2 regions of the Paenibacillus sp. JT22N1 genome follow, and region 2 is predicted to be linked to the other one. Evidence: riboswitches for the same ligand, from Rfam matches in the RefSeq annotation. Region 2 holds a riboswitch; the other holds the start of a gene.
What was found. Region 2 has a riboswitch for S-adenosylmethionine ahead of AC58UU_RS21370 (hypothetical protein). Riboswitches for the same ligand answer to the same signal wherever they lie in the genome.
Positions count from the first base shown of each region.

Region 1: another riboswitch for S-adenosylmethionine. It lies ahead of metA (homoserine O-acetyltransferase MetA); the one in region 2 lies ahead of AC58UU_RS21370 (hypothetical protein).

Region 1 covers NZ_JCAUAW010000004.1:258,385-261,804, forward strand. Annotated here, with positions in the region: gene corA (magnesium/cobalt transporter CorA) at 1-677, opposite strand, end outside; gene AC58UU_RS10290 (hypothetical protein) at 982-1,209, opposite strand; SAM riboswitch class I at 1,458-1,586, shown strand; gene metA (homoserine O-acetyltransferase MetA) at 1,688-2,632, shown strand; gene AC58UU_RS10300 (aminotransferase class I/II-fold pyridoxal phosphate-dependent enzyme) at 2,668-3,420, shown strand, end outside.
Region 2 covers NZ_JCAUAW010000011.1:120,491-123,910, reverse strand. Annotated here, with positions in the region: gene AC58UU_RS21375 (hypothetical protein) at 52-279, opposite strand; gene AC58UU_RS21370 (hypothetical protein) at 852-1,427, opposite strand; SAM riboswitch class I at 1,529-1,658, opposite strand; gene AC58UU_RS21365 (alpha/beta fold hydrolase) at 1,816-2,601, opposite strand; gene AC58UU_RS21360 (hypothetical protein) at 2,715-2,936, opposite strand; gene AC58UU_RS21355 (VOC family protein) at 3,071-3,420, opposite strand, start outside.

The sequences.
Region 1 (3,420 bases), on a different contig from region 2:
TCAAACGTATCCACGATCTTTACGGCATTTTCATAAATGTCTCCGAAATATTTTTGCAGCTGATGGTCAATCAGTCTAAGCTCTTTTTTACCAAGTGTTCCAATGACATCGCGTTGAGGAACAAGTACTTTTTTGAGCCATAGAATCTCTGAGCGAAGTCCAATAATTTCATTCAAATGCGACTTCTTCGTTGCCACCAGGATGTCTTCTTCCAGCTTTTCAATCTTGGCCTCGATACGGTCACCGACCGCCACATAATTATCGACGACAAGATCGACCAGATGGTATAGGAAACGATCGGCGCTGTTTACTTCCTCTTCCCAGAGAAAAGGTTTCAAAGCTCGAAGTTCATTGATTTTTTGTCTAGTAACGGTAATAATAACATGTCTGCTTAGAAATAGATTAAGTGCGCGAAGGAAAATTTCTTCATCATCAAATCGAATACTATTAATAACGATAAAATAATGGGAATCGTAGAACTCAATTTTGGGACGTTGTTCCTCTTCGCTTAAGCAATCCTCCACGGCCAAATCATGAAGATGGAACAAAGGTTGAAGGATCTCTAAGTCCTCTACCCCTGCATCAATCCAATAAAAGCCTCTTTCTGGAGGTGTTAGGGCGACAGTCACGTCATCAACCAACGTAAAAATGCCATTCTGAACCCACCGTGTTTTCATCTGATCCACCCCTTTGAATGGAATCAGTCGGTTAGTTCATCTTTTTAGAGCAAGGCTCCGGATGAAGGAATAACCGACTGCATTCCTACACTATTAAATTGTTTAAGATCCTTGCAGGTTCTACTCCTCGGTTCTCCGTCCAAACGTATGCCCTCCTTTTTCGTCCGTGTCGAATACTTGTCTAGTATAACCCTTCATATATCACGTTTCAAGCCATAAAAGTTTGCAGAAACTGGGTAGATTGTTGTTAAGATAAAGTATGGAGATAACGCTCAGTCGGTGTCAAAAAAATAGCCACCATGACTTACATGGCGGCTTTTAAAATTTTATTTTTAATTTCTTTGTAAATCTCAATTAATTCAGGATCACCGCGCTGCAGCAGTTCTTCTTCACTGTTAGCACCATAGATACGGCATAACAGGGCAGCAGCATCTTCTGCTTGTTGAATCGTTGGTTTTGTGGTTTCAATCAGGGCGAAAAAGCGATTCAATGAAGCAAAAGCGGAGAAGCTATCGATCGTTTGGGTTGACATAAATGACCTCTTTTCATGAAATAAGATTTATAAAATAGGGTGTTGTTATATATATTTCGTTGTTTTAATATCATATAACCCGTTTTTTTGCTGGCTTAAACATATTTTTTTGAGACGTTTTGTATCAATTGTTTCACAAGGGGACAAACCGTTGCAATTTCTTTGCTTTAATTTCTAATGACAAGCGTTTCATGCCTTGACTTTGATTGAATTTATAGTATGATAATTTTAATCGCATACGTTACATTTTCTTATCAAGAGTAGGTGGAGGGACTAGCCCTATGACACCCGGCAACCGACAAACCTTTGCAAGCAAAGGGGAGCACGGTGCTAATTCTTGCGGAAACGCTGATTAAAGCGAATCTGGGAGATAAGAGAAGGACATTGACTTTGATTTTCCATGGCCTTTCTCTGATTCCAGAGAAGGTCATTTTTGCATTTATTTCCCAAATAAAACTTATGAAGAGGAGTGAACAGGATGCCGATCAAGATTCCTGACAACCTGCCTGCCAAAGAAATTTTAAACCAAGAGAACATCTTCACCATGGATGAATCTGTCGCGTATCACCAGGATATACGTCCACTTCGGATTGCTTTATTGAATTTGATGCCGACCAAAGAAACGACGGAGACGCAGCTGCTGCGCTTAATCGGGAATACGCCATTGCAGGTGGAATTCGTGCTTCTGCATCCTAAAACTCATACTTCTAAGAACACTTCCGTCGAGCATTTGGAAATGTTTTATAAAACATTTGACGATATTAAAGATGAAAAGCTGGATGGCATGATTATCACGGGTGCTCCTGTCGAACAGATGGAATTCGAAGATGTGAATTACTGGGAGGAATTGACGCAAATCCTGAATTGGAGCAAGCACAACGTCACTTCTACCTTGCATATTTGTTGGGCAGCTCAAGCGGGCTTGTATCATCATTTCGGTGTGCGAAAGTTTGCGCTCGAGAACAAGATGTTCGGTGTATTTCCTCATACTGTTCAGGTACCGAATACAAAGCTGCTGCGCGGCTTTGATGAAGTCTTTCATGTACCACAATCGCGTCATACGGATATTAGTCGTGAAGACATTGAACAATGTCCTGATTTGGAAATTTTATCGGAATCTGAGGAGTCCGGTGTTTATATCGCCGCAACGCGAGATGGGAAGCATATTTTCGTAACAGGACATTCGGAATATGATGCTTGTTCATTGAAATGGGAGTACGATCGGGATGTGAGTAAAGGGCTTACAATCGAGATCCCCAAAAATTATTACCCGAATAATGATCCGAGCAGACAGCCTTATAATACTTGGAGAGCGCATGCGAATCTTCTGTTCTCCAATTGGTTGAATTACTATGTCTATCAAGAAACACCATTTGAATTGAACGCTAACATCAACGAAAGCTTGGCAAGCTCGCAATTGTAATTCGAAACCATATCCCTGAGGAGGAACTCCCTTTGTTGAAAATCGAAAGTCGTCTCGCCCAAATTGGCTCTATTGAAGAACCCGTTACTGGAGCTATCAGCTTCCCAGTCTACCAAGCTACTGCGTTCCGTCATCCGAAGCTTGGGCAAAGTACAGGATTCGACTATGCACGTACGAAAAGCCCAACACGCAAGGTGCTCGAGGATGCTATTGCTCAGTTGGAGTCTGGAGATGCGGGCTTTGCTTGTTCCTCAGGAATGGCTGCGCTGCAAACCATTTTTGCTTATTTCAGCCAAGGAGATCATCTGATTGTTTCCTTGGATTTATATGGCGGTACGTACCGTCTGCTTGAGAAAATCATGTCGCGCTTTGGTGTGACTGCTACGTATGTGGACACGAATGATTTAGATGGGCTGGAAGCGGCGTACCAGCCGAATACCAAAGGGCTTGTCATTGAGACACCGACGAATCCATTGATGATGATTACAGACCTTGAGCTTGTGTGTACTTGGGCTCGTAAGAAGGGCATCGTATCGATTGTCGATAATACCTTGTTAACACCGTATCTGCAACGTCCTATTGAGCTTGGTGCTGATATCGTCATTCATAGCGCGACCAAGTACCTCGGCGGTCATAATGACGTGCTCGCTGGTCTCATCGTGACCAAGGGCAAAGAGCTCTCGGAGCAGATGGCTTTCCTGCACAACTCCATTGGTGCTGTGCTTGGACCGCAAGACAGCTGGCTCCTTATGAGGGGAATGAAGACGCTTGCGCTTCGCATGGAGCGT
Region 2 (3,420 bases):
GATTCAATCAATAACCTGCTTTGTTTTGTTCTCATTTATGGAGCTATTAATCTAAACGTAATGCTCCGGTAAAGCCTTAATAATCTCTTCATATTTTAGAGCGATAGCGATTTCCAAAATATGAACCGGATTTTGATGAGCGTAGGCTAAAAGCAGTTCTTTATTGAACTCGTCATCGTTCATTTTCATGCTTTTTCGGATTAACTCCATCATTGCTTTTTGAGTTCGCGTATTCAGTTGCTGAATTTTCTCCACAGCCAAATCAATTTCACTCTCCATAACTACACTCCTATGTAAGATTCGTTTAAGTACTAACATAGTAATTCGGCGTTATTCCACGATTTGTGGCTTGCAGCGGAACGAGGTTGCCGAGCAATTCACCGGTTGCCTAGAGAATACAATATTATGGAACTATAGTTTTTCATTACTCAGCATTCGAGTGCAGCCAATTGGCAGTATGTGCATAAGCAGTAGGGCTTCCTAGCAATCCGTCATGACTCGATCCAGGAACGATATGAACCTGTACTTTGAAAACGTGGGCGAACCCAGTTGATGAAATCTTTTGAGAGTACGGGTATGAGTATTTGCTGTCTTCAGATATTCCATGAAGAAGAATAATCGCCATCGCCGTTTTAGCGGCGCTAGGATAGTATCGATAGTAAAGTTCGCTCTCGTTGCGGGTCACGTAAGGCTGCAGCTCGGGAACGGGATATTGGGATGGATTTACCAGATGGGTCTCCTCCTGGACAGCAGTTTATTGTATGGGACTACTTTAATGTCATTTACCGAGAATGGTACCAACTTCGATGCTAATCAAGTCTTCCTAATCTTCACCTGGTTTGTCGAATTTTTTAGAATAAGACGTACGCTTGCGTATGGTCAAATAAGTATGCTCGATCCCAGAAGTATCTTTGATCCTTGTTGTTTTTTGATGCTCGTCCAAGTTTTCCATTTAGATCCATTAATGCAGACTCAATTAATTCGGATCTTACGGGTCCCCATGCCTCTTGTTTTTGTCGAACGTAGTTCAAGCTCTCAACCAAGGTCAGACCTTTTATTCGCTGAAAAGGAGCAGCCCACAAAACTGTATCACACTTCATGCTTTTACATGGGATCGCAAATTCCCTTAACCCACATGCTCCCGTATTTGTAGAGATAGCAATTAGCCCACAGACATAATCTGTGCTGTGTTCAATGAAGAGCTTTTTTGTAAGCTCACTGTCAAATCGAAAACATTCTATATGGGTAATCTTACAATGCTGCAAACCTTCAAACGAAAGACCTTTAAACGAATTTTTCAAATTTAGCGAAGAAATACGCAGGGTACGAGTATCCTCGTGATAATCAATTGTTTCATTCATCGTAACAGTGTTCCCTTGGTTTAAAATCTCTTTGGCCGGCAGATTGTCAGGTATCGTGATCGCCATCCTGTCCCTCCTATTACACTAGTTTACTTTGTTAATGTAAAACAAAAATGACCTTCCCTGGAATTAGAGAAAGGTCATAAAAATTCAAAGTCATATCCTCACTCTTATCTCCCAGATTCGCTTAAGTACAGCGTTTCCGCAAGAATTAGCACCGTGCATTCCTTGTTTAACAAAGGTTTGTCGGTTGCCGGGTTTCATCGGGCTAGTCCCTCCACCTGCTCTTGATAAGAAAATTCAACATATTCAATTATTTCTATAATACTATAAAGTTCTCTGATGTCAAGGGATTTAACACTCCTTGATCAATCCGCAATAAATGATAAATCTTATGTGATTTTCGCCTCATCTTTGGTGTTTAACACTCTCGTTTTCCGTTAGCTGAATAGAGCTATGAGCCAGTAAATTGCACCAATAGCTGATTAAACTTATCACGTTCTTCCCAAAATGGGCCATGACCGCTGTATTGAAACGGGACAAGCTGTGAATTTCTTATTTTTTGATTTAGTTCCTGTGCTTGTGCAAATGGAATTACTTTGTCGTGAATCCCGTGAACAATTAAAGTAGGGACCGATATTTTTGGCAGATCGGTATATAATTTCTCATCTCTTAGCATAACTACGACTGATGCGGTTGACCAACCTGCTGCCTGTAATCCCAATTGAAAAAACCAGTCTGAGAATGGGCCTGATATATACTGAAAGAAAAAGGTGTCTGTTACTTCACGCATCATTTTAGGGCGGTCGTTTAATGTTTCATTAAGAAATTTGTTGGCAGTCTCTGTTGTAAAGCCTATAGGAGCGGCAGCGTCTACAAGAACAAGTCTAGAAACTCCGTAACCATTGTATCGGGACATATACCTAATTGCGATCGATCCGCCCGTGGAGTGACCAACGAGTGTGAAGTTGTTTAATTGAAGTACACCAACTACAGTGCGGATGTCATCCGCCAATCGGTCATAATTGTAGCCACTTATTGGCTTATCCGAATTACCGAAACCTCTCCAGTCAATTCCTATACAGCGGTATCCCTTTGCGGGAAGAACATCAAACTGATACTCAAACTGTTTATGATTTAACGGCCAACCATGTATAAAAACTATGGTCTTGCTGCCCTCAGGATTGATATCTTCGACATATAAATTTACACCTGGTTCTATATTAACAAAGTATCCCACACCGATTCCCCCAAATAACTAAAGTGGCTTTAAGAATAAGATACTCACTTAGCAAATATGTGTGAATACCTATTCCCTTGATTGCACGCCATGTCGGTTGAAAGGGACGGTGTTTACAGCTTGCCTTGCTTTACCCAAGTCCAAATCCGATAAGAGCCGAACAGTGCAATAAATATCAAAAAAATAAGGGTAATAAGCCATACGCCAAGCCGATTAATATCATTTAGCCGTTCTGCATTCGCAAACACAAATACAGAAAGACCTAAGAAAAAAATATACATTAAGACATTTGGAATAATCCAAGCAATTCTTAGTCCCCTATTGGGCTTAATCATGCTGTCGCCTCCTTTGTCGTTAGTCGATATTTTATACGTTTCTGTGTATTGGAAAGTTACGCTAACCTGCTCGTTACTTCAATAAACAAAAGAGGAGCTGCCGCCAAGCAGACTCCTCAATAGTTACCGTTTGCTTATAAATGTTGAAGGCCTATGCGATTGCCTTCACTGTCTAAAAACATCCCCAAATATCCTGCGTTATTGCCCGCATTGGTTTTCTCCATGATCACTTGTCCACCCGCTTCAGGGACCCTTGAAAGAATGTTGGCCAGGTCTGGACTTCCGTCAAGGTATATCGTGACGCCATCGACAGAGGGCTTACGATGGGGACCCTTCACTAACGCCCCTCCGTTGCACTGTTCCTGAACCGGAAAAAACGCGTATTCATCATCCCCTATGGGCATCGACTGCATATCCATTCGAAAAATCCACTCATAGAACGTTTTGGCCCGTTCCATATTCGACACCGGAATCTCCACCCAAA